DNA from 3 places in the Kitasatospora sp. NPDC006697 genome. Region 1 is predicted to be linked to each of the others. Evidence: predicted binding sites of a transcription regulator. Region 1 holds the regulator's gene; each other region holds the start of a gene.

Evidence for each region. The regulator HrcA, encoded in region 1, represses chaperone genes, less so after heat shock. The targets are predictions, from matches to a motif close to TTNGCACTCNGNNNNNCNGAGTGCNAA.
Region 2: a site for HrcA is predicted at 5,793-5,819, ahead of groES (co-chaperone GroES). Genes of this name have one in related genera too.
Region 3: a site for HrcA is predicted at 6,109-6,135, ahead of groL (chaperonin GroEL). Genes of this name have one in related genera too.

The regions. Positions count from the first base shown of each region.
Region 1 is NZ_JBIAGU010000006.1:126,268-136,039, forward strand. It holds gene ACFYNO_RS10665 (hypothetical protein) at 1-641, shown strand, start outside; gene ACFYNO_RS10670 (DUF3097 domain-containing protein) at 622-1,479, opposite strand; gene ACFYNO_RS10675 (hypothetical protein) at 1,609-2,193, opposite strand; gene htpX (zinc metalloprotease HtpX) at 2,276-3,202, opposite strand; gene hrcA (heat-inducible transcriptional repressor HrcA) at 3,452-4,696, shown strand; gene dnaJ (molecular chaperone DnaJ) at 4,748-5,884, shown strand; gene ACFYNO_RS10695 (16S rRNA (uracil(1498)-N(3))-methyltransferase) at 6,046-6,795, shown strand; gene ACFYNO_RS10700 (PDZ domain-containing protein) at 6,985-9,772, shown strand, end outside.
Region 2 is NZ_JBIAGU010000002.1:224,793-234,564, reverse strand. It holds gene shbA (RNA polymerase sigma factor ShbA) at 206-877, opposite strand; gene ACFYNO_RS04215 (response regulator transcription factor) at 1,123-1,734, opposite strand; gene ACFYNO_RS04210 (WhiB family transcriptional regulator) at 2,157-2,471, shown strand; gene ACFYNO_RS04205 (LysR substrate-binding domain-containing protein) at 2,518-3,513, opposite strand; gene groL (chaperonin GroEL) at 3,587-5,215, opposite strand; gene groES (co-chaperone GroES) at 5,345-5,650, opposite strand; gene ACFYNO_RS04190 (methyltransferase domain-containing protein) at 5,859-7,025, shown strand; gene ACFYNO_RS04185 (polysaccharide deacetylase family protein) at 7,067-8,032, opposite strand; gene ACFYNO_RS04180 (hypothetical protein) at 8,029-8,298, opposite strand; gene tsaD (tRNA (adenosine(37)-N6)-threonylcarbamoyltransferase complex transferase subunit TsaD) at 8,310-9,401, opposite strand; gene rimI (ribosomal protein S18-alanine N-acetyltransferase) at 9,394-9,772, opposite strand, start outside.
Region 3 is NZ_JBIAGU010000010.1:63,824-73,595, reverse strand. It holds gene ACFYNO_RS16020 (DNA repair helicase XPB) at 1-451, shown strand, start outside; gene ACFYNO_RS16015 (hypothetical protein) at 467-685, opposite strand; gene ACFYNO_RS16010 (HelD family protein) at 985-3,054, shown strand; gene ACFYNO_RS16005 (copper homeostasis protein CutC) at 3,096-3,782, opposite strand; gene ACFYNO_RS16000 (hypothetical protein) at 3,873-4,232, opposite strand; gene groL (chaperonin GroEL) at 4,330-5,952, opposite strand; gene ACFYNO_RS15990 (cold-shock protein) at 6,283-6,486, opposite strand; gene ACFYNO_RS15985 (MoaD/ThiS family protein) at 7,023-7,301, opposite strand; gene thrC (threonine synthase) at 7,352-8,644, opposite strand; SAM riboswitch class I at 8,662-8,793, opposite strand; gene ACFYNO_RS15975 (glucosyl-3-phosphoglycerate synthase) at 8,990-9,772, shown strand, end outside.

The DNA.
Region 1 (9,772 bases):
AGCGGCGGCCGGCCGCCGCTCCGCTGCACGACGCCTTCCGGGCCGGCCGGCCGGTCTTCCGCCTGGCCGCCGGGTTCCGCCACCGGCGCCTGCCGCTCGCCGTGGCGGGGGTGGTCGCGGCCGCGGTCGGCGCAGTGGCCCTGCCGAGCGCCCTGAGCGCCGACGAGGGCGGTTCCGCCGCCTTCGCGGTGAGCCGCGGCTCCGACGGCACGGTGGCGGTGCGGGTCGACGATCCGGCGGCCCTGCCGGCCGCCGTCGCCGCGCTCCGGGCGGACGGCATCAACGCGGTGGCCCTGGAGGCCACCGCCGTCCCGGGGGCCTGCTCCACCCCGGCACCCAAGGGGCCCTCGGCCCAGAGCATCTGGGCCCACCCGGGCGACGCTCCGGGGACGGTCCGGATCGATCCGGCCGCCATCCCCACGGGGCAGACGCTGCTGCTGATCCACGGCACCCAGCACTTCCCCGGGAACGCCACGGCCTTCTTGTTCTACACCCGGGTGGTCACCACCGTCCCCGCCTGCGTGGAGGACACCTCCGTCCAGGGCCCGGTCCCCGTGAGCGGCGTCCCCGCGGCCCCGCCCTCCGGGCACCCGGACACCCGCCTCGTCCCGCCGAGCGGCGTCAGCTCCCCGGTTGGGTGACGAAGTCGATCAGCTCCTCCACCCGCCCGAGCAGTGCCGGTTCCAGATCGCGAAAGGAGTTCACCGAGGCCAGGATCCGCTTCCACGCCGCCGGAGGGTCCACCGGCCAGCCCAGCCGGCGGCAGATGCCCTCCTTCCACACCTCTTCGTAGGGCACGTCGGGCCAGCCCGGGATGCCGACGCTCGACGGTTTGACGGCCTGCCAGATGTCGATGAACGGATGGCCGACCACCAGCACCGCCCCGCCCTGCGAACCGCCACCCGCCCCGCCGCCCATCACCTGCTGCGCGATCCGGTGCTCCTTGGTCCCCGGCAGCAGGTGGTCCACCAGCACCCCGAGGCGCCGGCCGCCGCCCGGCGCGAACTCGGCCACGATCGCGGGCAGGTCGTCGATGCCCTCCAGGTACTCGACCACCACGCCCTCGATCCGCAGGTCGTCGCCCCAGACCCGCTCGACCAGCTCCGCGTCGTGCCGGCCCTCGACGTAGATCCGGGACTCGCGGGCCACCCGGGCCCGGGCACCCGGGACGGCGATCGATCCGGAGGCGGTCCGGGCCGGCCCCTTGGCCGGTGCGGCCGCTGCCGGGCGGACCAGGGTGACCGTCCGGCCCTCCACCAGGAAGCCGCGCGGCACCATCGGGAAGACCCGGTGCTTGCCGAACCGGTCCTCCAGCGTGACCGTCAGCCCCTCGGCGGTCTTCTCGCAGCGCACCACAGCGCCGCAGAAGCCCGTCTCGACCTCCTCCACCACCAGATCCCGCTCGGCGGCCACCTCGGGGGCCGGCGTCGTCCTCTTCCACGGCGGGGTCAGATCCGGGCCGTACTGAGCGCTGCGCATGACGGAACTAAACCAGACGTGCCGTCAGCCGCGGCAGCACCGCTCCTTGACACCTGCACAGCGGACAACCACCCGGCGGTGCGCCGGCCCCGGCCCGGGACCGGCGCACCGCCGCCTTCCAGGACCGGTTCAGAGCCCGGGCGCGCCCCAGACCGGGAACCACCGGCTGAGGTCCGACTCCACCCGCAGGTCGTTCCCCAGCATCGCCTTCACCTGGATCTCCAGCGGGCTGTTCCGCCGCTCCCCGCCGCCCGGCATCGGCGCGAACGGGTAGAAGGTGCCGCGCTTGTACAGGTAGACCAGGGCCAGCGACTGGCCCTCGGCATTGCGGAAGCCCACCAGGGAGCAGAGCAGCTGCGGGCCGAAGCCGTTGGCCTCCAGCTCGCTGTTGACCGCGTGCAGGTCGTTGACCAGCTCCGGCAGCTCCTCGGGCAGGTGGCGGGCGAGCAGCCAGGAGTAGCCGTACCCGTCCCGGCTGGCCTCCACCGGCACCCCGCCCTCGGGGGTGTCGGCGTCCAGCAGCGCCCGCACCTGCCGCTCCACCTCGCCGAAGGCACCGCCCTCCACCGCCGCGAAGCAGACCGAGCCCAGCCCGGTCGGGGTGAAGCCCGCGGCGGCCTCCAGGGTCAGCGCCGCCGAGGGCAGGCCGAAGAGCTGGTCCAGGTCCGGACGGACCGGCTTGCTCCGTCCGAGCAGCGCGTCCAGGAATCCCACAGGTCGTTCCTTCCAGATCGGTTCGGTACCGCCCGGCCGCCGCCGCTGTCGGGGCTGCGCCGTCACCCCCACTCCTACCCCGTCAGTGCCCCAGCTCCCGGGAGATCTTCTCCAGCTGCTCCAGGCGCTGCTCCAGGCTCGGGTGGGTGGACATCAGCTGGGTGGCCGCCTCCTTGGCGCTCAGCGCCGGGGCGAAGAAGAAGGCGTTGTAGGGCTGGGCCTGGCGCAGGTCCTGGGTCGGGATCGCGCCGATCTGCCCGGTCACCTTGGTCAGCGCGGAGGCCAGCGCGCTGGGCCGGCCGGTGAGCTGGGCGGCGGCCCGGTCGGCGGCCAGCTCGCGGTAGCGGGAGAGCAGCCGGGTCAGCAGGAAGCTGATCGCGTAGACCACCACGCTGACCAGCGAGACCACCACGATCGCGATCGCGGTGTTGTCATTGTTGTTGTTGTTCCGGTTGTTGCCGCCCCACATGCCGGTGTAGAGCGCGATCCGGGTGATCGCACCGGCCAGCACGCCGAGGAAGCCAGCGATGGTCATCACCGCGACGTCCCGGTGAGCCACGTGCGAGAGCTCGTGGGCGAGCACGCCCTCCAGCTCCTCCGGCTCCAGCCGGCGAAGCAGGCCGGTGGTGACGCAGACCACGGCGTTCTTCGGGTTGCGGCCGGTGGCGAAGGCGTTCGGCATGTCGTTGTCGGCCACCGCGACCCGCGGCTTGGGCATGTCGGCCAGGGCGCAGAGCCGGTCAATGGTGCCGTGCAGCTGCGGGTACTGCTCGGGGGTGACCTCGTGGGCGCCCATCGCCCGCTGGGTGATCTTGTCGCTGAACCAGAACTGGGCGACGAAGAGCCCGCCGGAGAGCAGCACCACCAGCGGCCAGGCGCCCTTGAGCAACACGATCAGGGCGCCGGTGAAGGCTACGTAGAGCAGCCCGATCAAGAACATGGTGGTGACCATCCGCCCGGTCAGACCACGATCGGGAGCGAAGCGGGTGTGGGGTCCGGCGACCGACATTTCTGCTCCTTGGGGTCCATCCGTCGTGATTGATATCGATGCTGCCACTTCGTCCGGCGGTGGGCACCAACCCGGCGCGCACCGACACGTGATCCGCGCGGCATCCCGGGACAGGGCGTTCCTGCGGTCGTACCCGGGCCTTACACTGGCAGGTACGGTTTTGGCACTCCTCAGTCAAGAGTGCCAACCGATCTACGGAGAGTGCAGGACCTGGTACCAGGACAACGCGCGAAGAGGGAGGTGCGTGCCATGTTCGACGAACCCGAATCCGACCCGCGTCCGACCGGCCGCGAACCGGCGGCCGTCGAGTCCCCGACCGTCGAGTCCCCGGGCGTCGCCGCCGAGGCCGTCGACAGCGGTGCCCCGGCGGGGGGCCGCCGTCCCGGCCGTGCCCCGGCCTCCCGCACCGGCCGCACCCCCGCCGCCCGGGCGGCCGCCGCCCGCTCGCTCACCGGCGGTGAGCCCGGCGCCGCCCTCGCCCTGGACGACCGCAAGCTCGCCGTGCTGCGGGCCATCGTCCAGGACTACGTGGGCACCGAGGAGCCGGTCGGCTCCAAGGCCCTGGTGGAGCGGCACAACCTCGGCGTCTCCCCGGCCACCGTGCGCAACGACATGGCCACGCTGGAGGAGGACGGCTACATCCAGCAGCCGCACACCAGCGCCGGGCGGATCCCCACCGACAAGGGGTACCGCCTCTTCGTGGACCGGCTGGCCGAGGTCAAGCCGATGAGCGCCCCGGAGCGCCGGGCGATCCGCCACTTCCTGGACGGCGCGGTCGACCTGGACGACGTGGTGGCCCGCACCGTGCGGCTGCTGGCCCAGCTGACCCGCCAGGTGGCCGTGGTCCAGTACCCCTCGCTGACCCGGTCGACGGTCCGCCACGTCGAGCTGGTGATGCTCGCACCGGCCAAGGTGATGCTGGTGCTGATCACCAACACCGGCCGGGTCGAGCAGCGGCTGGTGGACTGCCCCGGTCCGGTCCGGGAGACCACCCTGGCCGATCTGCGGGCCCGGCTGAACGCCCGGGCCGGCGGTCGCCGGTTCCCGGACGTGCCGGCCCTGGTGGAGGACCTGCCGGCCTCCTTCGAGCCGGCCGACCGGCCGATCGTGGCCACGGTGCTCTCCACCCTCTTCGAGTCGCTGGTCGAGCAGAACGAGGAGCGGATCATGTTGGCCGGCACGGCCAACCTGACCCGGTTCGGCCATGACTTCCCCCTCACCATCCAGCCGGTGCTGGAGGCGCTGGAGGAGCAGGTGGTCCTGCTCCGGCTCCTCGGTGAGGCCAATGATGGCGGTATGACGGTCCGGATCGGCCGGGAGAACGACTACGAGGGGCTGAATTCCACGTCGGTCGTCTCGGTCGGTTACGGTTCGGGCGATGAGAGCGTGGCCAAACTCGGAGTGATCGGACCGACCCGGATGGACTACCCCGGCACCATGGGGGCGGTCCGTGCGGTGGCCCGGTACGTGGGGCAGATCCTCGCCGAGTCTTAGCAACACCCCAGTTAGCAGCACCTTCTAGAAGCGGAACAAGCGGAGTCATTGGTGGCCACGGACTACTACGCGGTACTCGGCGTCCGACGGGACGCGGGGCAGGACGAGATCAAGAAGGCGTTTCGGCGCCTGGCCCGTGAACTGCACCCTGACGTCAACCCGGACCCGAAGACCCAGGAGCGGTTCAAGGAGATCAACGCCGCTTACGAGGTGCTCTCCGACCCGCAGAAGCGCCAGGTCTACGACCTCGGCGGAGACCCGCTCTCGCCGAACGGCGGGGCCGGCGGGTTCGGCGCCGGTGCGGCCGGGTTCGGGTTCTCGGACATCATGGACGCCTTCTTCGGGGCGGCGGCGGGCCAGCGCGGTCCGCGCTCCCGCACCCGGCGCGGCCAGGACGCGATGATCCGGCTGGAGATCACCCTGGAGGAGGCCGCCTTCGGCACCACCAAGGAACTCCAGGTCGACACCGCCGTCACCTGCACCACCTGCAACGGGGAGGGCGCCGCCCCCGGCACCACCGCGCAGACCTGTGACATGTGCCGCGGCAAGGGCGAGGTCTCCCAGGTGACCCGCTCCTTCCTGGGCCAGGTCATGACCTCGCGCCCCTGCCCGCAGTGCCAGGGCTTCGGCACCGTGGTGCCCACCCCCTGCCCGGAGTGCGCGGGCGACGGCCGGGTCCGGGCCCGCCGTACCCTCACGGTCAAGATCCCCGCCGGTGTCGACAACGGCACCCGGATCCAGCTGGCCGGCGAGGGCGAGGTCGGCCCCGGCGGCGGCCCGGCCGGCGACCTCTACGTGGAGATCGCCGAGACCAGCCACACGACCTTCCAGCGCCGCGGTGACGACCTGCACTGCACGGTGACCATCCCGATGACGGCCGCCTCGCTCGGCACCCAGGTGCCGCTGCAGACCCTGGACGGCCCGGAGGATGTGGACATCCGCCCGGGCACCCAGTCCGGCCAGTCCATCCCGCTGCACGGCCGGGGCATCACCCACCTGCGCGGGGGCGGTCGGGGCGACCTGATAGTGCATGTCGAGGTGCAGACGCCCACCAAGCTCGACGCCGAGCAGGAGGACCTGCTGCGCCGGCTCGCGGTGCTGCGCGGCGAGGAGCGGCCCTCCGGCCAGTTCGCGCCCGGGCAGCAGGGGCTGTTCTCCCGGCTCAAGGACGCCTTCAACGGGCGCTGAGGCTCCGTCGCCCCGGAAGCGGGCGCACCGGGGGCCGGAGGTGGGCTGACCAGCCCCGCCGGCCCCCGTGCCGTTCGCCCCCCACCGGTCGCCCTGGTGCCGCTGGGGGCGCGGCCCCTCCTCTCCCACGCCCACTCCCACCCACCTCCGGAAAGCCAGCCATGACCGCACCCGTCTTCGTCGTCGACTCCGCCCGGCTGACCGCGGCCGCGCCCGGCAGCCTGGTCCGGCTGGACGGCGCCGAGGGGCGGCACGCCGTCGCCGTGAAGCGCCTGGAGCCGGGGGAGCAGGTCACCCTGACCGACGGTCAGGGCCTGGGTGTCCTCGGCACCGTGGCCGCCCTGCACGGCAAGGACGCGCTGGACGTCGAGGTGGCCGAGCTGCGCACCGAGCCGGCGCCCGGCCCGCGGATCACCGTGGTCCAGGCGCTCCCCAAGGGCGACCGCGGCGAGCTGGCGGTGGAGACCATGACCGAGGTCGGCGTGGACGCGGTGGTTCCCTGGGCGGCCGCCCGCTGCATCACCCAGTGGAAGGGCGACCGCGGCGCCAAGGCGCTGGCCAAGTGGCGGGCCACCGCGCGGGAGGCGGGCAAGCAGTCCCGCCGGCTGCGCTTCCCGGAGGTGGCCGACCCGGTGACCACCCGTCAGCTGCTCCCGCTGCTGGCCGCCGCCGACTTCGCCGCGGTGCTGCACGAGGAGGGGGCCGAGCCGCTGGCCACGGCCGAGCTGCCGACGGGCGGCGAGCTGGTGCTGGTGGTCGGTCCGGAGGGCGGCATCAGCCCCGAGGAGCTGGCCGCCTTCGCCGAGGCCGGCGCCCGCCCCTACCGGCTGGGAGCCTCGGTGCTGCGCACCTCCACGGCCGGCGTGGCCGCCGGCGCGCTGCTGCTGGGCCGCACCGGCCGCTGGTCCTGACCTCCCGGGGCCGGTGGGCCCCGCCCGCCCGCCGGGCGCCCGGCCCACCGGCCCGGCCCACCGCCGTCACGCAGCGCCGACTCCCCGTCATCGCCGCGTCAAGCACGTGAACAGGTCTTCCTCCCCACTCCCCGGCAAGCTCCCGGGAATCGGTGGTCCCGGTGCCCTGGCGGTGCATAACCTGACGAGGTGACGGACTCCGAGAGCATCTCCACCGGCGGCGCCTACCTGCGCCATCCCCATCTCCACGGCGACCTGGTGACCTTCGTCGCCGAGGATGACGTCTGGCTCGCGCCGCTCGACGGCGGCCGGGCCTGGCGGCTGACCGCCGACCGCTCCCCGGTCTCCCATCCGCTCTTCTCGCCCGACGGCCGCACCATCGCCTGGACCTCCAGCCGGGACGGCTCGGCCGAGGTCTACGCCGCCCCGGCGGACGGCGGCGAGGCCCGCCGGCTGACCCACTGGGGCAGCACCAACCGCACCCTGCTGCGCGGCTGGACCCCGCAGGGCGAGCCGATCGCGATCACCAGCGCCGGCCAGCCGACCAGCCGCCAGGCCTGGGCCTTCGCCGTCCCGCTGCACGGCGGCAGCCCGCGCCGGCTGCCCTACGGACCGATCGGCGGGCTGGCCCTGGAGCCGGAGGGCGACCGGGCGCTGCTGCTCTCCTCCTTCAGCCTGGAGCCGGCCCGCTGGAAGCGGTACCGCGGCGGCACCGCCGGCAAGCTGTGGATCGGCAGCACCGGCGGCGAGTTCACCCGGATCCACCAGGAGCTGGACGGCAACATCGAGTCCCCGCTCTGGGTGGCCGGCCGGCTGGCCTTCCTGAGCGACCACGAGGGCTGCGGCCACCTCTACTCCAGCCTCCCGGACGGCACCGACCTGCGCCGCCACACCCCGGACAGTGGGGGCACCTCCCGGCCGAAGGCTGGGGGAGAGTTCTACGCCCGCAACGCGAGCACCGACGGCACCCGGGTGGTCTGGCACAGCGCCGGCGACCTCTGGCTGCTGGACAGCCTGGAGGGCGGCGCGCGGCCGCGCCGGCTGGCGGTCACCCCGGCCGGCCCGCGCAGCGGCCGCCGCAGCCACCCGCTGGCCGCCGCCGGCCGGGTGGAGACCGCGGCGCCGGACGCCACCGCCCGGGCCGCCGCCGTGGTGGTCCGGGGCACCGTGCACTGGCTGACCCACCGTGAGGGCCCGGCCCGGGTGCTGGCCGAGGCGCCGGGCGTGCGCAACCGGCTGGCCCGGGTGGTCCCGTCCACCGGCGAGGACGCCCCGCAGGGCGCCCTCTGGGTGACCGACGCGGAGGGCGACGACGCCCTGGAGTACGCCCCGGACGTGCTCGGCGGGGAGCGGCACCGGCTGGCCGCCGGGCAGCTCGGCAGGGTGCTCGGGCTGACCGTCTCGCCGGACGGCCGGCTGGCCGCGGTGGGTTCGCACGACGGCCGGGTGCTGCTGGTCACCCTGGCCGACGGCACGGTGACCGAGCTGGCGCGCAGTCGGGACGGCGAGGTCAGCGGCCTGGCCTTCGCCCCCGAGTCGGACTGGCTGGCCTGGTCCCAGCCCGCCCTCGGCCCCTGGTCGCTGCGGCAGATCATGCTGGCCGAGCTGGCCACCGGGACGGTCTCCGAGGCCACCCCGCAGCGCTTCCACGACACCTCGCCGGTCTTCACCGCCGACGGCCGCCACCTGGTCTTCATCTCGGCCCGCAACTTCGACCCGGTCTACGACGCGCACAGCTTCGACCTGGGCTTCCCCACCGGCGCCCGCCCGTACCTGATCACGCTGGCCGCCGAGACCCCCTCCCCGTTCGGTCCGCAGCGGCTGGGCCGCCCGGCCGACGGCGAGGAGGACAAGTCCGCCGAGAAGCCGGAGAAGCCCGAGTCCGAGTCCGAGTCCGAGTCGGAGGGCGAGGGCGCGGCGGGGGAGCCCGCCGAGGAGCAGCCGGCCCGCACCGAGGTGGACCTGGCGGGCCTGGCCGACCGGATCGTGCCGTTCCCGGTCGAGGGCGGCCGCTTCGGGGTGCTCCGGGCGGCCAAGGACGGCGTGCTCTGGACCAGGTACCCGGTGGTCGGGGAGCTGGGCGACGACGCGGCCACCCCGGAGGACGAGCGCCCCGGCCCGGTGCTGGAGCGGTTCGATCTGCGCAAGCTGCGGGTCGAGCAGCTGGCCGACAGCCTCGACGGCTTCCAGGTCAGCGGCGACGGCAGCCGGCTGGCCGTGCTGGACGGCGGCGAGCTGCGGATCGTGCCCGCCGACCGCAAGCCCGGTGACGAGGACGAGACCCGGGTGGACCTGGCCCGGCTGCGGGTCACCGTGGACCCGGCGGCCGAGTGGCGGCAGATGTTCGACGAGAACGGCCGCCTGATGCGCGACAACTACTGGCGGGCCGACCTGAACGGCGTGGACTGGACCGGGGTGCTGGACCGGTACCGCCCGCTGGTGGAGCGGCTGGGCTCGCACGACGACCTGGTGGACCTGCTCTGGGAGGTGGTCGGCGAGCTGGGCACCTCGCACTGCTACGTCAGCCCGCCCGGCCGCGGCGGCCACGCCTTCCGCCCGCAGGGCCTGCTCGGCGCCGACCTGGAGCGGGACGGCGAGGTCTGGCGGATCGCCCGGATCCTGCCCGGCGAGTCCTCCGACCCGCGGGCCCGCTCCCCGCTGGCCCAGCCCGGGGTGGCGATCCGCCCGGGCGACGCGCTGCTCGCGGTGGACGGCCGCCCGGTGGACCCGGTGACCGGCCCGGCCCCGCTGCTGGCCGGCACCGCCGGCCAGCCGGTGGAGCTGACGGTCCGCCGCGCCGACGGCACGGTCCGGTACCCGGTGGCCGTCCCGCTCGCCGACGACGAGGCGCTGCGCTACCACGACTGGGTGGCCGGCCGGCGGTCCGCGGTCCGCGAGCTCTCCGGCGGCCGGCTCGGCTACCTGCACGTGCCGGACATGATGAGTGCCGGCTGGGCCCAGCTCCACCGCGACCTGC
Region 2 (9,772 bases), on a different contig from region 1:
GGGGTCGCGGGGCGCGTTCACCGGCACACGCAGGAAGCCAGAACCACCGCTCTTTGGACGAACCTACGAGGTGACGCCGCTCGTCCGGGCGGATCTTTGGCAACCTGTCCAGGCGCCGATACCCCATGGTACTGGCATCGGGAACGCGTGCGCCGCGCCCCCTTGACAACAGCGACCGCGCGTGACTGATTCCGGCCCCCGCAGGTCAGGCCGACTCCTCCGCCAGCGCCCGCAGCCGGCTCAGCGCCCGGTGCTGCGCCACCCGCACCGCGCCCGGCGACATGCCCAGCATCTCGCCGGTCTCCTCGGCCGAGAGCCCGGCGGCGATCCGCAGCAGCACCAGCTCGCGCTGACGGGCCGGCAGATTCGACAGCAGCTCGCGCATCCAGGCCGCGTCGCTGCTGAGCAGCGCCCGCTCCTCCGGGCCGAGCGCCTCGTCCACCACCTCGGGCAGGTCGTCCGGCGGGATCACCGTGGAGCCGGGCCCGCGCATCGCGGCCCGCTGCAGGTCGGCGATCTTGTGCGCCGCGATGGAGTAGACGAAGGCCTCGAACGGCCGGCCCTCGTCCCGGTAGCGGGGCAGCGCGCAGAGCACCGCCACGCAGACCTCCTGGGCCACGTCGTCCACGTGGTGCCGGGCGCCGCCCGGCAGCCGGACCAGCCGGCCCCGGCAGTACCGCAGCACCAGCGGATGGACGTAGGCCAACAGTGCGTCAGTCGCCGGGCCCTCGCCGCGCACCGCCGCCGAGAGCAGCTCGGCGACCAGCGGCGACGTGCCAGCGGCGGCCGGCCGGCGGCCCCGCCCGGCACTCCGGGGCGCCTCCTCGGCCGGCGGCTGATCGCTGCTCGCGAGGTCACCGGTCTCGTCGTCACGCATCGGTCCATGGTGCCTGGTCGAGCCAGGAAACGTCGCACCGCGTCCGGAGTTGTGCACCGGAACGTTATCCGGTGCCGCGCCGTCCGTCGCCGTCACCGAGCCACCCCCGCTCCCGCCGCCATTGCGCTCCACCCCTCCATGGTGCAGCCTCCACCGCCGAACGACCTAGGGTGCGTGGCCCAGGAAGCCGACGCGCCCCGTTCCCCGGCCGTCCGAGGAAGGGGCGCGGCACGGTCGGCGGCCGCTCAGCGGACCAGGCCCCAGCGGAAGCCCAGAGCCACCGCGTGCGCCCGGTCGGACGCGCCCAGCTTCTTGAACAGCCGTCGGGCGTGGGTCTTCACGGTGTCCTCGGAGAGGAAGAGCTCGCGGCCGATCTCGGCATTGCTGCGGCCGTGGCTCATCCCCTCCAGCACCTGGATCTCACGCGCCGTCAGGGTCGGCGCGGCGCCCATGTCGGGGCTGCGCAGCCGGCGCGGCGCCAGCCGCCAGGTCGGGTCGGCCAGCGCCTGGGTGACGGTGGCCCGCAGCTCCGCCCGGGAGGCGTCCTTGTGCAGGTAGCCGCGGGCACCGGCGGCGACCGCGAGCGCCACGCCGTCCAGGTCCTCGGCGACGGTGAGCATGATGATCCGGGCGCCGGGGTCGGCCGACAGCAGCCGGCGCACCGTCTCCACCCCGCCGAGGCCGGGCATCCGGACGTCCATCAGTACGAGGTCGGAACGGTCGGCCACCCAGCGGCGGAGGACCTCCTCACCGTTGGTCGCCGTGGTCACCCGGTCGACACCCGGAACGGTCGCCACGGCACGGCGCAGCGCCTCCCGGGCAAGCGGTGAATCGTCGCAAACGAGAACGGAAGTCATGACCGTCCTCCGCAGCTGATCCGCGTCACGTTGAGCCTCCTGGCTGGTACGAACTCTCTCCGCACTTCCAACGACCGTCACTCGAATGAGTTACGGCCTTCAGGGCCATCTCCACCACTGTACGTGGCCGACCCATCACTGATCAGCCGCATCGCGGGGTGAACACCGCTCTTTTGCGGTCGCCGGCCGGCGAAGGCGCACAACCCAGCGCACCGCGCGGGCTCCCTGCCACCCGATTGCCACAGCCGACTGACTTCCCTCTTGCCCGGTTCGTCCGTTTTTATAGCTTTTGTACGATCATTGACTGCTGTGCGGGTCTGTGGGTGACTTGTCCCATAGGCCGCCGTAAGTCATATTTCCAGGTGTCCACTCCGGTCCCTCGCAGCCTCGCCGCACGGAACCCTCATCGAAGGGATTGAGCCATGGCAGATTTCTCCCGACTCCCCGGCCCCAACGCGGATCTGTGGGACTGGCAGCTGTCCGCCGCTTGTCGCGGCGTGGACAGCTCGCTCTTCTTCCATCCGGAGGGAGAGCGCGGCGCAGCGCGCAGCTCGCGCGAGCAGAGCGCCAAGGAGGTGTGCATGCGCTGCCCGGTGCGCACCCAGTGCGCCGCGCACGCCCTCGCGGTCCGCGAGCCCTACGGCGTCTGGGGAGGGCTGACCGAGGACGAGCGCGAGGAGTTGCAGGGCCGGGCCAGGAACCGCGCGGTCGAGGTACCGCTGACCGTCCGTCAGTGAGCACGCCGCGCTGCTGAAACGTTCCTGCGGCCGGCCACCGGCCGGCTCAGCGACCGGCCGCCACCACGGCGAGCCGGTCCAGCATGAGCGCGACGGCCGGCACCTCGGCCAGGTCCGGCAGGGTCAGCGCCACCACCTCACGGCGGGCCGGCCCGCCGGCCGCGGTGTGCACCGGCACCGCGGCGACGGCGTCCGGCCGCACGGCGGCCAGCGCCAGCCCGGGCAGCACCGCCACGCCGAGTCCGGCCGCCACCAGGCCGACCACGGCCGGGTAGTCGTCGGTGGCGAAGTCGATCCGCGGCTCGAAACCGGCCTGGCCGCAGAGCTCCACGAGGTGCCCGCGGCACTGCGGGCAGCCGGCGATCCACTGCTCCCCCGCCAGCTCGGCCAGCGCCACCGGCGCGGTCTCGTCCCGCCCGGCCAGCGGGTGCCCGGGCGGCAGCAGCCCGACCAGCGGGTCGTCGAGCAGCGGGCGCACCACCAGATCGGACCAGTCCGCCGCCGCCGTGTTCTCGGCCGCCGCCAGCACCGCCTCGGCCCGGGCCGCCCGGCTGGTGCCGTGCGCGGGCACGGCGGGCGCGCAGCCGTCCGGGTAGCGGAAGGCCAGCGCGATCTCGCACTCGCCGCCGCGCAGCATCGCCAGCGCCTCCGGCGGCTCGGCCTCCACCAGCGAGACCCGCACTCCCGGATGGGCGTCCCGCAGCCGGGCGACGGCGGGCGGCACCAGGGTGGAGCTGGCGGTCGGGAAGGAGACCAGCCGGACCCGCCCGGAGCGCAGCCCGGCGATCGCGGCCACCTCCTGCTCGGCGGCGCTCAGCCCGGCCAGGATCCCGGAGGCGTGCTTGAGCAGCACCTCGCCGGCCTCGCTGAGCTGCATCCCGCGCCCGGAGCGCACCACCAGCGGCAGCTCCACCGCCTTCTCCAGCGCCTTCATCTGCTGGCTGACCGCCGGCTGGGTGCACCCGAGTTCGCGCGCCGCCGCGGAGAACGAACCGGTGCGCGCCACCGCCCGCAGGACCCTCAGATGCCGTGCCTCGATCATGCGCCCAGGGTAAACCGGACGGCCCGGCCCCCCGCGCGAGCGGGGGACCGGGCCGTCAGCGGCTGACGCGTGATCAGTGCGAGTGGCCGTGGCCGCCGTGCGAGTGGCCGGCCTCCGGCTCCTCCTCCTTCTTCTCCACCACCAGGGTCTCGGTGGTGAGCAGCAGGGAGGCGATCGAGGCGGCGTTCTCCAGCGCCGAGCGGGTGACCTTGACCGGGTCGATGACGCCGGCCTTCACCAGGTCGCCGTACTCGCCGGTGGCGGCGTTGAAGCCGAAGCCGGTCTCCAGCTCGGCCACCTTGTGGGTGATGACGTAGCCCTCGAGGCCGGCGTTCTGGGCGATCCAGCGCAGCGGCTCGTGCAGCGCCTTGCGGACCACGGCGACACCGGTGGCCTCGTCGCCGGACAGGCCCAGGCCGCCCTCGAGCACCTTGGACGCGTGCACCAGGGAGGCGCCGCCGCCGGCGACGATGCCCTCCTCGACCGCGGCGCGGGTCGCCGAGATGGCGTCCTCCAGGCGGTGCTTGCGCTCCTTGAGCTCCACCTCGGTGGCGGCGCCGACCTTGATCACGCAGACCCCGCCGGCCAGCTTGGCCAGGCGCTCCTGCAGCTTCTCGCGGTCCCAGTCGGAGTCGGTGTTGGCGATCTCCGCCTTGATCTGGGCGACCCGGCCGGCCACGGCCTCGCTGTCGCCCGCACCGTCGACGATGGTGGTCTCGTCCTTGGTGATGGTGATCCGGCGGGCGCTGCCCAGCACGTCCAGGCCGGCCTGGTCGAGCTTGAGGCCGACCTCCTCGGAGATGACGGTGGCACCGGTCAGGGTGGCCAGGTCGCCGAGGATCGCCTTGCGGCGGTCGCCGAAGCCGGGGGCCTTGACGGCCACCGCGTTGAAGGTGCCGCGGATCTTGTTGACCACCAGGGTGGAGAGCGCCTCGCCGTCCACGTCCTCGGCGATGATCAGCAGCGGCTTGGAGGCGCCGGCCTGCAGGATCTTCTCCAGCAGCGGCAGCAGCTCCTGGATCGAGGAGATCTTCGACTGGTTGATCAGGATGTACGGGTCCTCCAGGACCGCCTCCTGGCGCTCCTGGTCGGTGACGAAGTACGGCGACAGGTAGCCCTTGTCGAACTGCATGCCCTCGGTGAAGTCCAGCTCCACGCCGAAGGTGTTGGACTCCTCGACGGTGATCACGCCGTCCTTGCCGACCTTGTCGATCGCCTCGGCGATCAGCTCGCCGACCTGCGGGTCCTGGGCCGAGAGGCTGGCGACCGCGGCGACGTCGTCCTTGCCGTCGATCTCCCGGGCGACCGACAGCAGGTGCTCGGAAACGGCGGCGACGGCCTTGTCGATGCCCTTCTTCAGGGCGGCCGGGCCGGCACCCGCGGCAACGTTGCGAAGACCCTCGTTGACCAGCGCCTGGGCGAGCACGGTGGCGGTGGTGGTGCCGTCACCCGCGACGTCGTTGGTCTTGGTGGCGACCTCCTTGACCAGCTGCGCGCCGAGGTTCTCGTACGGGTCGTCCAGCTCGACCTCACGGGCGATGGTCACGCCGTCGTTGGTGATGGTCGGGGCGCCGAACTTCTTGTCGATGACGACGTTGCGGCCCTTGGGACCGATAGTCACCTTGACGGTGTCGGCCAGCTTGTTGACACCGCGCTCGAGCGAGCGGCGGGCGTCCTCGTCGAACTGCAGGATCTTCGCCATGATTCCGTTTCCTCGGGATATCTGCGTTGCGTGACGTTCGGGGTGCCGAACAGCACCGCCCCGGGCCCCTGTCTCTGCGGACACGGATCCGGGGCGGGCCGGTGGCGGACGCTCGGTCCGCCGGGTCGCTTACTTCTCGATGATGGCGAGAACGTCGCGGGCCGAGAGGACGAGGTACTCCTCGTTCTGGTACTTCACCTCGGTGCCGCCGTACTTCGAGTAAAGGACGACGTCGCCGACCTTGACGTCGAGCGGCAGGCGCTGGCCATCCTCGAAGCGGCCCGGTCCGACGGCCAGGACGACGCCCTCCTGGGGCTTCTCCTTGGCGGTGTCCGGGATAACCAGGCCGGAGGCCGTGGTGGTCTCGGCGTCGAGCGGCTGGACCACGATGCGGTCCTCAAGCGGCTTGATGGCAACCTTGCTGCTGGTGGTCACGTCCGAGCTCCCCTTCGGAGATTACGGGGTTGTCTAACAGGTAAGGGGCGAAGCTTCCTGTCTGCCGTCGCGGGGGTCAGACCGGTATCGTCGCGTTAGCACTCCCCCTGGGGTGAGTGCCAGGAACGACCATAGGCTGCGGTTAGCACTCAGTCAACCAGAGTGCCAACGGCGCGTCCGCGAGTCCCACGGCCGGGACAATGTCCCGGTGGAGACGTTCGAAGAACTGCTGACCGAGCGCGGCCGGGCGCTGCTGGCCGAGCTGGCCGGGCTGACCCCGGGTGACGAGCTGGCCGTGGCCACCCGGCTGCGCAGGCACCACCCGGCCGAGCTGGTCTCGGCGGCCATCGCCCAGGCGCAGCTGCGCCGGCGGGCCGAGGCGAAGTTCGGCGCGGACGCCGCGCTGATGTACTTCACGCCCCAGGGCGTCGAGCAGTCCACCCGGCGCAGCGTGGCCGAGTGGCGGGCCGGCCGGTTCGCCGAGCTGGGCACCCGCCGGCTGGCCGACCTGTGCTGCGGCATCGGCGGCGACGCGATCGCCCTGGCCCGGCGCGGCATCGAGGTGCTCGCCGTCGACCGCGACCCGTTCACCTGCGCGGTGGCCCGGGCCAACGCCGAGGCGCTCGGCCTGGCCGGGCTGATCGAGGTCCGCGAGGCCGACGTCACCGGGCTCGCGCTCGACGGCTTCGACGCCGTCTTCACCGATCCGGCCCGGCGCACCGACCGCGGCCGGGTGTTCGACCCCGAGGCCTACTCCCCGCCGCTCTCCTGGGCGGTCGAGGCCGGCCGCGCCGGCCGGATCGGCGCGCTCAAGGTGGCCCCCGGCATCCCGCACGGGGCGGTGCCCGCGGACGCCGAGGCGGAGTGGGTCTCCGACCACGGCGAGGTGAAGGAGGCGGTGCTCTGGTTCGGCACCGGGGCCGGCGCGCCGCACCGGGCCACCCTGCTGCCGGGCCCGCACAGCCTGGCCGGCGGCGCCCTGCCCGACCCGCCGGCCGGCCCGGTCGGCCGCTACCTCTACGAGCCGGACGGCGCGGTGATCCGGGCCCACATGGTCGCCGAGGTGGCCGAGCGGGTCGGCGGCACGCTGATCGACCCGATGATCGCCTACGTCACCTCCGACACCCTGGTGCACACCCCCTACGCGCACGCCTACGAACTGACCGACGTGCTGCCCTACCAGGTGAAGCGGCTCAAGGCGCTGCTGCGCGAGCGGGCGGTCGGCACCGTGGTGATCAAGAAGCGCGGGATGGCGATCACCCCGGAGGAGCTGCGCCGCCAGCTCAAGCCCAGCGGGCCGAACAGCCTGACGGTGATTCTCAGCCGAACCGCGAACGGTCCGCTGATGATGCTCGGGCACCCGGTCGGCGGTTAGCGCCCGCCCGGCCGGCCGCAGCGCCTCCGGCTCCACCGGCGTCAGCCGGGCGCCTGGATGTAGTCGTCCAGCCGGGCGACCGCGAAGCCCTGCTCCTGGATGCGGCTGAGCAGCTCGCCGAACATCTGGGTCATGGTCTCGCCCTTGAGCTCACTCGGGCCGCGGAAGTGGGCCAGGATGATGTCGCCCGGCTGGAGGGTCTTGGCCCCCTGGTACTGCATGTCGTGGATCTGCATCGACTCCTTCCACAGCACGATCGCCCGCGGGCCGCACTGCTGGACCGACTCGTTCAGCGTGGGCGTGTGGGCGCCGTCGCCGAACGGCGGGCGGAACAGGAAGGGGGCGGTGCCGTACTGCTGGGTGAGCGTGGTCTGGTCGTCGCAGATCTCGGTCTTCTGCTTCTCGGCCGGCAGCTTGCTCATCACCGGATGGGTGACGGTGTGATTCTGGATGGAATTGCCCAGCGCCTGCAGTGGCTTGAAGTAGCCGTAGTCGTTCTTGATGATGTCCTTGGTCAGGAACATGGTGATCGGGACCTTGAGGTCGGTCAGCATCTGGACGAACTTGGGGTCCTTCTCGGCCCCGTCGTCGATGGTGACGAAGACGACCTTGTCGCCGGTCTGGATGTGGTCGATCACCGGGACGGTGCCCGTCTTGGTCAGCTTGACCGGCTTGTCGGCCGGGGCCGCGGGAGCGGCCGGCAGCGGCTTGAGGTTCCACTTGGCCCAGGCGGCCGGGTCCGCCGCGGGCCCGCCCGAGGGCGCCGCGGAGGCGGCGGGCGCGGAGGCCGCCGCCGAGGGGGCGGGCGAGCCGGCCGCCCCGGGGCTGCTGCCGGCCGGCGGCGCGGCCGGTCCGGCCGCGGACCCGCTGCCCGCGCTGCTGCTGGAGCAGGCGGCCACCGCGGTGAGCAGGGCGAGCGCGCCGGCGGCGACGGCAGCCGACCGCGCCCTGGAGTTGGTCTTCACGGTGCGGCGCTCTCCCAGCTGGTGTTCCTGACGGGTGGTCACCTGTCCGATTCGGCAGGCAGTTCCGAGATTACATACTCGCTGCGGAACGACCACCGGTGGACCGGCCGCGCCAGCAGCCCGGCCGGCGGCTCCACCGCTTCGGCGGGCTGCACGCCCTCCGGCCACCAGGCGATCACCAGCACGCGCTCCCCGGGCGCGCTGAACAGCTCCAGCCGGGCCGCCCCGGCCAGCGCCGGCAGCAGCCGCTCCCGGGCCCAGCCCAGCAGCTCGGCCCCGCGCCCGTCGGCGGCCCGGGCCTCCCACATCGCGGCCCGCACTACTGCCCCAGCGCCCGGTAGGCCTCGCCGTGCACGTCGGTGTGGGCCGGGGCGGGCACCGACACCTCGGTCACCGGCAGCGAGGAGTCGGCCGACAGGTCCAGCGCCGAGGGCTCCCGGTTGCGCCAGACCATCTCGGCCCCGAGCGCGGCCACCATCGCCCCGTTGTCGGTGCACAGGCCGGGCCGCGGCACCCGCAGCCGGATGCCGGCCCGCTCGCAGCGCTGCTCGGCCATCGCGCGCAGCCGGGAGTTGGCCGCCACCCCGCCGCCGATCATCAGGTGGTCCACGTCGTGGTCCTGGCAGGCCTTGATCGCCTTGCGGGTCAGCACGTCGGTGACCGCCTCCTGGAAGGAGGCCGCGACGTCCGCCACCGGCACCTCCTCGCCGGCCCGCCGCTTGGCCTCCACCCAGCGGGCCACCGCGGTCTTCAGGCCGGAGAACGAGAAGTCGTACTCCGGGTCCTTGGGGCCGGTCAGGCCGCGCGGGAAGCGGATCGACTTGCGGTCCCCCTCGCGGGCCATCCGGTCCACCACCGGGCCGCCGGGGAAGCCCAGCCCGAGCACCCGGGCCACCTTGTCGAAGGCCTCGCCGGCCGCGTCGTCGATGGTGGCGCCGAGCGGGCGCACGTCACTGGTGATGTCACCGGTGAGCAGCAGCGAGGAGTGGCCGCCGGAGACCAGCAGCGCCATCGTCGGCTCGGGCAGCCGGCCGTGCTCCAGCTGGTCCACGCAGATGTGCGAGGCGAGGTGGTTGACGCCGTAGAGCGGCTTGTCCAGCGCCCAGGCGTAGGCCTTGGCGGCGCTCACCCCGACCAGCAGCGCGCCGGCCAGGCCGGGGCCCGCGGTGACCGCGATGCCGTCCAGGTCGGCGGCCTTGATCCCGGCGGTGTCCAGCGCCCGCTGGATCGTCGGGACCATCGCCTCCAGGTGCGCCCGGCTGGCGATCTCCGGGACCACCCCGCCGAACCGGGCGTGGTCGTTGACGCTGGAGGCGACCGCGTCGGCGAGCAGGGTGGTGCCGCGGACGATGCCGACGCCGGTTTCGTCGCAGGAGGTCTCGATGCCCAGGACGAGCGGTTCGTCAGCCATGGTCTTCCTCGGTGTGGTTCGTCGTCTCGTGGTCGAGGCGCATCACCAGCGCGTCGACGTTGGCCGGCTGGTAGTAGCCCCGGCGGATGCCGACCGGGATGAATCCGTACCGCTCGTACAGCCGCTGCGCACGGACGTTGTCCACCCGCACCTCCAGCAGCAGTTCGTCGCAGCCGCGCCGGGCCGACTCGGCGATCAGGTCGCCCAGCAGCAGCGCGCCCAGGCCCCGGCCCTGGTGCTCCTCGGCCACCGCGATGGTCTGCACGTCGCTCTCCGCGCCGACGGCCATCAGGCCCGCGTAGCCGGCCACGGCGCCGTCGGCGGTGGTGGCGACGGTGTAGTGCCGGCTGCCGCCCGGGCGGGCGTCGGCC
Region 3 (9,772 bases), on a different contig from region 1:
CAAGCAGCGGGTGGTGGAGGCCCTGGTCCGCAAGCACGAGGGCGACCAGACGCTGATCATCGGCCAGTACATCGACCAGCTGGACGAGCTCGGCGAGGCGCTGGACGCCCCGGTGATCAAGGGCGAGACCAGCAACGCCCAGCGCGAGAAGCTCTTCGAGGCCTTCCGCAGCAAGGAGATCAGCGTGCTGGTGGTCTCCAAGGTGGCGAACTTCTCGATCGACCTGCCGGAGGCCACGGTGGCGATCCAGGTCTCCGGGACCTTCGGCTCCCGCCAGGAGGAGGCCCAGCGGCTCGGCCGGGTGCTGCGCCCGAAGGCGGACGGGCACTCGGCGCACTTCTACTCGGTGGTCGCCCGCGACACGGTGGACCAGGACTTCGCGGCGCACCGCCAGCGGTTCCTGGCGGAGCAGGGGTACGCCTATCGGATCATCGACGCGGACGACATCTAGCCAGGGCGTGCCGTCCTAGTACTTGTCGACACCGTCGCGGCCCAGGAAGACCACGCGCGCGGCGGTGCCGAGCAGGATTCCGGTGTTGCGCACCGCCGTGCTCAGCGGGCGGCGCTTGCGGGGCCGGTCGGCCATGGTGGCGCCGGCCGGCTCGGTGGTCGGGTTCTCGGTGCTGGTGCGCGCCCGGGGGGTCTTGGCCGCTGCCGGGGGCGCCGTCAGGTGAACGGTGCTCATGGGATCCACGGTAGGTTTCCGGCCGCCCGGGCACATCACCCCAAAGACCGCACCTTTCGGGACCGAAGTAATCCCCCCGGCTGACGCGACCCTCATACCGGGGCAGGGGTCTCCCCCTAGGCGGCGGCGCCGCGTAATCGGTTGGCCCGCGCACCGTGAGCGGGTCTAAGCTGTCCGGTCTGCCCCCTCGGACCCGTGCTGTCGCGAGGTCCTGGCCGCTCGGCAACCGGCCAGGTCGTCCACCACCGTGAGCTCCACGAGACCGCCGTGCCCGGACGGCACGGCCGGGAAGGTTCGCCGTGCAATCCGCCGCCCCCACCACCACCGACCCCGCCGCCGACCCGCTGCAGCGCGAGCGGGACCACCTGGCCGACTCCCGCGCGGCCCTGCGCGCGATGCGCGAGGACGCCGAGCAGCTGGACATCTCCGACGTGGCCGGCACCTGGGTCACCCAGCAGGTGCTGCACGACCAGATCCAGCGCCGGATCGCCGCCCTGGCCGACCTGCTGCACACCCCGCTCTTCTTCGGCCGGCTGGACTTCCTGCACACGATCGGCGAGGACGTCTCCGAGGGCGCCGGCGGGGACCGGGTCTACATCGGCCGCCGGCACGTGCACGACGCGGGCGGCGACCCGATGGTGATCGACTGGCGGGCCCCGGTCTCCCAGACCTTCTACCAGGCCAGCCGCAAGGAGCCGATGGACATCGCCAAGCGGCGGCGGTTCGGCTACACCGGCGGCGAACTGACCGCCTACGAGGACGAGAACCTCAGCGACCCGGCCGAGCAGGCCACCTCCTCCGCCCTGCTGGCGGCCGAGATCGAGAAGCCCCGTGTCGGCCCGATGCGCGACATCGTCGCCACCATCCAGCCCGAGCAGGACGAGATCGTCCGCGCCGACCTGGGCGGCACGGTCTGCGTGCAGGGCGCCCCGGGCACCGGGAAGACCGCGGTCGGCCTGCACCGGGTCGCCTACCTGCTCTACGCGCACCGGGAGCGGCTGGCCAAGGCCGGCACCCTGGTGATCGGCCCCAACAGCTCCTTCCTCTCCTACATCGAGCAGGTGCTGCCCGCCCTGGGCGAGCTGGAGGTGGCCCAGTCCACCGTGCAGGAGCTGGTCGCGCACGTCGAGGTGCGGGCCGCCGACAGCGCCGAGGCCGCCCGGATCAAGGGCGACGCCCGGCTGGCCGAGGTGCTGCGCCGGGCCGTGCGGGACGGCATCACGCTGCCCACCGAGCCCTGCGTGGTGGTCCGCGGCTCGCGCCGCTGGCGGGTGCCGGCCCACGAGCTGGTGGAGATCATCGAGGAGCTGCGCGGCCGCGACATCCGCTACGGCGCCGCGATGGCCGCGCTGCCGCAGCGGATCGCGCACACCGTGCTGCTGAAGATGGAGCAGGGCGGCGAGGCCCCGGACGACCGGGTGCAGGACGCGGTGGCCCGTTCCCGCGAGGTGAAGGCCGTGGTGAAGGCCTGCTGGCCGGCCGTGGACCCGGCCAAGCTGGTGTTCCGGCTGCTCGGCGACCCGGAGTTCCTGGCCCGCTGCGCGGAGGGCGTGCTGACCCCCGAGGAGCAGGCCGCGATCGCCTGGCCCAAGCCCGGACGCTCCGTCAGGACGGCGCCCTGGACGGCCGCCGACGCGGTGCTGGTGGACGAGGCGGCCGACCTGGTGGAGCGCACCCACTCGCTCGGCCACGTGGTGCTGGACGAGGCCCAGGACCTCTCCCCGATGCAGTACCGCGCGGTCGGGCGGCGCTGCACCACCGGCTCGGCGACGGTGCTCGGCGACCTGGCCCAGGGCACCACCCCGTGGGCCACCGCGAGCTGGCCGGAGGCGCTGCGCCACCTGGGCAAGGACGGCGCCCACGTGGAGGAGCTGACCACCGGCTTCCGGGTGCCCGAGCAGGTGATCTCCTACGCCTCCCGGCTGCTGCCGGCGATCGCCCCCGGGCTGGCCCCGGCCACCTCGATCCGCACCGGGCAGGACGCCCTGACGATCCGTCGGGCCGAGCCCGGCGAGCTGACCGAGGGGGTGCTGCTGGCCTGCCGGGAGGCGCTGGAGCGGGAGGGCTCGACCGGCCTGATCGCGGCCGACGCCCGGCTGCCGGAGCTGGCGGCGGCGCTGGACCGGGCCGGGCTGGCCTATCTCACCCCCGGCACCGAGACCACCGCCGAGGCCCGGCTGACCCTGGTGCCGGCCTCGCTGGCCAAGGGCCTGGAGTACGACTACGTGGTGCTGGACGAGCCGGCCGCCGTGGTGGCTGGCGAGCCGGACCGGCGCACCGGGCTGCGCCGGCTGTACGTGGCGCTGACCCGTGCGGTCTCCGGCCTGACCGTGCTGCACGCCGAGCCGCTGCCGGCCGAGCTGGACTGACCGCGCCGTCCCCGGGACTCCCGGTGGGAGCTCCCGGGGCGTCAGCCGTCGATCAGGGACCGCCAGCGGGCCACCTTGGCCGGGTCCACCGGGGTGCTCCAGCCGTCCTCGCGGACCGCCCCGCCGACGTGGAAGGCGTCGAAGCCCTCGGCCCGCAGCCCGGGCAGGTGCTCCTCGCGCAGGCCGCCGCCGATCAGGATGCGCTGCCGGTAGCCCGGCTCGCCGGCCTTGGCGAGCTCGCCGGCCAGCACCTCGCGCCCGGCGTCCACCCCGGCGGCCGCGCCGGAGGTGAGGAAGGTGTCCAGGCCGGGCAGCTCGGCCACGGCGGCGCGCACGGCGGACCGGTCGGCGCTGTGGTCGATCGCCCGGTGGAAGGTCCAGCGGCAGCCCTCGACGGCCTCGGCGACCGCCCGCACGGCCGGCAGGTCCACCTCGCCCGCGGCGGTGAGGAAGCCGAGGACGAACTCCTCGGCGCCCTCGGCCCGCAGCGCGGCGGCCCGCCGCCGCAGCTCGTCCAGATCGCCCGGGGCGAAGCCGTCCCGGATCCGCAGCATCACCCGCAGCGGCAGGTCGACGGCGGCCCGGATCGCGGCGAAGTCGGCCGCCGAGGGGGTCAGTCCGTCGGCGGCCATGTCGGTGACCAGTTCGAGGCGGTCGGCACCGCCGGACTGCGCGGCCTGGGCATCCTGCGCGGTCAGCGCGATGACTTCGAAAATTGGTCTAGACATATCAGCTACCCTGCCACAACCCGGGTCCCCCCCGCGAGCCCCTGGCACACAAACACCCCCGAACGGCGGCCCGGGGGGAAGACCCTCCCCCTAGACCGGGCCCAGCTCCCCCACCGGCGCCACCACCGCCGCCGTCCGCCCGCAGACCCACTGCGGATCGGGCCCCAACTCCGGCTCCACCGACAGCGCGTGCAGCTCCTCCCCCGCCCGCTCGCAGTCCCCGCAGATCGGCCAGCGCCCGTACTGCTCCAGCAGCCCGTCCTGCACGTCCTGCGCCACCAGCCCGACCACGAACCCCACCCCGCCCGGCCACTGCTCCACCCACCACCGCCGGTGCACCACCGCCTCCTCCACCAGCGAGACCACGGCGGGATCCGTCACCCCCCGCGCGGTCAGATCGGCCAGGATCGCGGCGCGGGCGGTGTGCAGGGCGGTTTCCAGCTCGGTCATCAGGGGTCCTCCAGGAGACGGAACGCCGCGAGGGCGGCCTCCCCTTGGGGAGGCCGCCCTCGCGGACTGCGGAACGGCCGATCCTTCCGACGAAGGATCAGAAGTCCATGTCACCGCCCGGCATGCCGCCGCCGGCGGCCGCGGCGGCCTTCTCCGGCTTGTCGGCGATGACGGCCTCGGTGGTGAGGAAGAGCGCCGCGATGGAGGCGGCGTTCTGCAGCGCGGAGCGGGTGACCTTGGCCGGGTCGATGATGCCCTCGGCGACCAGGTCCACGTACTCGTTGGTCGCGGCGTTCAGGCCGTGGCCGGCGGGCAGGTTGCGGACCTTCTCCACCACGACGCCGCCCTCGAGGCCGGCGTTGGTGGCGATCTGCTTGATCGGGGCCTCGAGCGCGACCTTGACGATGTTGGCGCCGGTGGCCTCGTCGCCCTCGAGCTCCAGCTTGTCGAACGCGACACCGGCCTGCAGCAGGGCCACGCCGCCGCCGGCGACGATGCCCTCCTCGACGGCCGCCTTGGCGTTGCGCACGGCGTCCTCGATGCGGTGCTTGCGCTCCTTGAGCTCGACCTCGGTGGCCGCGCCGGCCTTGATGACGGCCACGCCGCCGGCCAGCTTGGCGAGGCGCTCCTGGAGCTTCTCGCGGTCGTAGTCCGAGTCGCTGTTCTCGATCTCGGCGCGGATCTGGTTGACCCGGCCCGCGACCTGGTCGCTGTCGCCGCCACCGTCGACGATGGTGGTCTCGTCCTTGGTGATGACCACCTTGCGGGCGGTGCCCAGCAGGTCCAGGCCCGCGTTCTCGAGCTTGAGGCCGACCTCCTCGGAGATCACGGTGCCGCCGGTCAGGATGGCGATGTCGCCCAGCATGGCCTTGCGGCGGTCGCCGAAGCCCGGGGCCTTGACGGCGACGGACTTGAAGGTGCCGCGGATCTTGTTGACCACCAGGGTCGACAGGGCCTCGCCCTCGACGTCCTCGGCGATGATCAGCAGCGGCTTGCCGGACTGCATGACCTTCTCCAGCAGCGGGAGCAGGTCCTTGACCGAGCCGATCTTGGAGTTGGCGATCAGGATGTACGGGTCGTCGAACGACGCCTCCATCCGCTCCAGGTCGGTGGCGAAGTAGGCCGAGATGTAGCCCTTGTCGAAGCGCATGCCCTCGGTGAGCTCGAGCTCCAGACCGAAGGTGTTGCTCTCCTCGACGGTGATGACGCCTTCCTTGCCGACCTTGTCCATCGCCTCGGCGATCAGCTCGCCGATCTGGGTGTCGGCGGCGGAGATCGACGCGGTGGCCGCGATCTGCTCCTTGGTCTCGACGTTGCGGGCCTGGGCCAGCAGCTGGTCGGAGACGGCGGAGACGGCCTTCTCGATGCCGCGCTTGAGGGCCATCGGGTTGGCGCCGGCGGCGACGTTGCGCAGACCCTCGCGAACCAGGGCCTGGGCGAGCACGGTGGCGGTGGTGGTGCCGTCACCCGCGACGTCGTCGGTCTTCTTGGCGACCTCCTTGACGAGCTCGGCACCGATCTTCTCGTACGGGTCCTCGAGCTCGATCTCCTTGGCGATCGAGACACCGTCGTTGGTGATCGTGGGGGCGCCCCACTTCTTCTCAAGGACGACGTTGCGGCCCTTGGGGCCCAGCGTCACCTTGACTGCGTCGGCAAGCTGGTTCATGCCGCGCTCAAGGCCGCGGCGAGCTTCCTCGTCAAACGCGATGATCTTGGCCATCGGAAGTGGTCCTCCAGGACACGGTCGACTGCTCGGACCGGGGGCGCCCGCGACGGACGGTCCTGGAGCGCGGGGGTCCTTTCCCCTGCCGCGTCCCGGGACCTCACCGACCCGTTCCGTTTGTCACTCTCAAGCTGTGAGTGCTAACGCCAATGATTAGCACTCCGGTGTGGCGAGTGCAAGCTCCCCGGTCCAACGCGCGCCCGCCGGGGGACCGGGACGGGAAAGCGGCCGAGCCCGCACCCGGCCCCTGACGGGGCGTCGGTGCGGGCTCGGCCGCTTTTGGTCCACCAGCTCGGTGAGAGCCGATAACTCCGAGGGTCGGAAAGGTCAGACCGCCGCGCGGACCATGTCCGCCTGCGGGCCCTTCTGCCCCTGGGAGATCTCGAACTCGACCCGCTGGCCCTCCTCGAGGGTGCGGTAGCCGTCCATCTGGATCGCGCTGTAGTGGACGAACACGTCCGCACCACCGTCGACCGCGATGAAGCCGTAGCCCTTCTCCGCGTTGAACCACTTGACGGTGCCCTGAGCCATTCCGAACTCCCCTAGTGCTGTGCTGGCCCTTCACGCGCCCGCTGGTCGCGGGCCCGGGTCTGGCGGACCATGCCGAAGGTGTCCCCCCGGGGCACGGCCCTGCATACCGCAGCAGCCCGCTCCCAGTTGCCAGTTGGCGTCCCGAGTGCGGACGGATGCGTCGACCGCGGCTGAATGTATCCGGATCGGAGCCCTGAGCAACAGGGCCACTCAGCGCCAAATCAAGCGCCGGGTCAACGGACAGGAAGGGAGGAATACGACAGAGTTCGGCAATTCGCCTCGGACATAGCGGACGAATACCGCGAATTGTCCAAATAATTCTGACGCGTCGCGGACATGGTTCCGCCGCTCACCGGGCAACCATGTCTCAGCGGGCGGGATGTCCGGGCAACCGACAGCCTATGCCCTGCCGCGGTGCGCCATGGACCCGCCCAGGGCGCGACCGGGACACGACCCGGACACGACCTGGAAACGGCGGCGGGGCGCCGCCCGGCCCGATCGGCCGGAAGACGCCCCGCGCAGGCCCTGAGGGGCCGTCAGCAGCCGCCCGCCACGGCGGGGATGATGGAGATGGTCGCGCCGTCCTTCACCTCGGTGGCGAGGCCGGCGTCGAACCGCACGTCGTCGTCGTTGACGTAGACGTTGACGAACCGGCGCAGCGCACCCGTGTCGTCCAGCACCCGGGCGCCGATGCCGGCGTGGTTGCGGTCCAGGTCGGCGATCACCTCGGCCAGGGTGGCGCCCTCCGCGGGCACCTCGGACCGGCCGTCGGTGTAGGGGCGCAGGATGGTGGGGATGCGGACGGTGGCGCTCATCGGTGGCTCTCCTGGTGGTTCGGGGTGATCGGGGGGTGGGGGTGGCGGGCTCAGCCGAGGCCGGCGGCCCGGAAGGAGTCCAGGGTCGGCCGGATGGTCGCGGTCAGGCCGGTGCCGGCCACCGCGTCCAGGGTCTTCAGGCCGTCGCCGGTGTTGATCGCCACGGTCTCCTTCGAGGGGTCCAGCTGCCCGCTCTCGACCAACTTCCTGAGCACGCCGATGGTCACGCCGCCCGCCGTCTCGGCGAACACGCCCTCGGTCCGGGCCAGCAGCTTGATCGCCTCGACCACCTCGGCGTCGGTGACGTCCTCCACCGCACCGCCGGTGCGCCGGGCGATGTCCAGCACGTACGGGCCGTCGGCCGGGTTGCCGATCGCCAGCGACTTGGCGATGGTGTCCGGCTTGACCGGGCGGATCACGTCCCGGCCGTCCTTGAAGGCGGTGGCGACCGGCGAGCAGCCGGTGGCCTGGGCGCCGAAGACCTTGTACGGCCGGTCCTCGACCAGGCCGAGCTTGATCAGCTCCTGCAGGCCCTTGTCGATCTTGGTGAGCTGGGAGCCGGAGGCGATCGGGATGACGATCTGCTCGGGCAGCCGCCAGCCCAGCTGCTCGCAGATCTCGAAGGCCAGGGTCTTGGAGCCCTCGCCGTAGTACGGCCGCAGGTTGACGTTGACGAAGCCCCAGCCCTCGCCGGCCGGATCGCCGATCAGCTCGGAGCAGAACCGGTTCACGTCGTCGTAGTTGCCCTCGATGCCGACCAGGTCACCGCCGTAGACCCCGGCCATGACGATCTTGGGCTGCTCCAGGTCGTGCGGGATGAAGACGCAGGACTTGAAGCCGGCCCGGGCGGCCGCGGCGCCCACCGCGCCGGCCAGGTTGCCGGTGGAGGAGCAGGAGAGGGTGGTGAACTCGAAGGCGCGGGCGGCCTCGATCGCGCAGGCCACCACCCGGTCCTTGAAGGAGTGGGTGGGGTTGCCCGAGTCGTCCTTGATGTGCAGTTGGCCGGTGAAGCCGAGCTCGGCGCCGAGCCGGTCGGCCTTGATCAGCGGGGTCCAGCCCGGGTTCAGGTTCGGCTTGCCCGCGACGTCCGCCGGGACGGGCAGCAGCGGGGCGTAGCGCCAGATCGAGGCCGGCCCGGCCTCGATCCGCTTGCGCAGCTCGGCCGCGTCGTAGCCGCTGTAGTCGTAGGCGATCTCCAGCGGGCCGAAGCACTCCAGACAGGCGAAGCTGGGGCCGAGCGGGAACCTCGTGCCGCACTCGCGACAGGACAGCGCTGCGGCGGGGCCGAGGTCGACGGAGACGGTGTCGTTCGAGGACGCTGCGGCAGGGGTAGCGGTAGCCATGATGGCGGAGGCCTCTCTCCTCATCTTCCCCGTGGCGCGGGCGCGCCACAGGACGGAATTGGCACCTGTCCCGCCGGGGCCCGCGAAGGCCGGTCGAGAAGGTTGCCGGGACGTCAACGGGCCGTTCCCTCAGTCCCTCTGGATGAGCTCTGTGAAGTTGTCGTACGGCTGCGAAGCCGGTGTTCTCCGGCGGTCCACCCCGGTGTGCGAAGGTCTGACCGCAGTACGAAGACTGTAACCGAAGGGGCCGTACCGACCGCCACCCGTCCGCCACCCGAGACGGGACCGACCGCTCAGTGAGCCCAGGACGAGGAGCCAGATTTGCCAGCCGAGCAGAGCCCGGAGCTGCTTCCGGAGGCCGCCAGCTGGTTGCGCCGCAGGTCATGGACCGCGGCCGACCGGCCGCTCGCGGAGGTACTGGCCGCCAAGCGGGCCGCCGGCGCGGCCGGCACGGTGAGCGTGGTACTGCCCGCCCTGGACGAGGAGTCCACGGTCGGCGGGATCGTCGAGGTGATCCACCGGGAGCTGGTCGAGCGGGTGCCGCTGGTGGACGAGCTGGTGGTGGTGGACTCCGGCTCGGCCGACCGGACCGCCGAGGTGGCCGCGGCCGCCGGCGCCCGGGTGGTGCACCGGGACGCCATACTGCCCCGGCTGCCCGCGGTGCCGGGCAAGGGCGAGGTGCTCTGGCGCTCGCTGCTGGCGACCACCGGCGCGATCGTCTGCTTCATCGACGCCGACCTGCGCGAGTTCGACCCGGCCTTCGTCTCCGGGATCGTCGGCCCGCTGCTCACCGACCCCGGGATCGAGCTGGTCAAGGCGATGTACGACCGCCCGCTGGAGGCCGAGGGCGCCGTGGTGCCGGCCGGCGGCGGCCGGGTCACCGAGCTGGTCGCCCGCCCGCTGCTCAACCTGCACTGGCCGCAGCTGGCCGGATTCGTGCAGCCGCTCGGCGGGGAGTACGCCGCCCGCCGCTCGCTGCTGGAGCGGCTGCCGTTCCCGACCGGCTACGGGGTGGAGCTGGGCCTGCTGGTGGACGCGCTGGACCTGGTCGGTCTGGACGCGCTGGCCCAGGTCGACGTCGGGGTCCGGCACCACCGGCACCAGGACAGCCAGGCACTGGGCCGGATG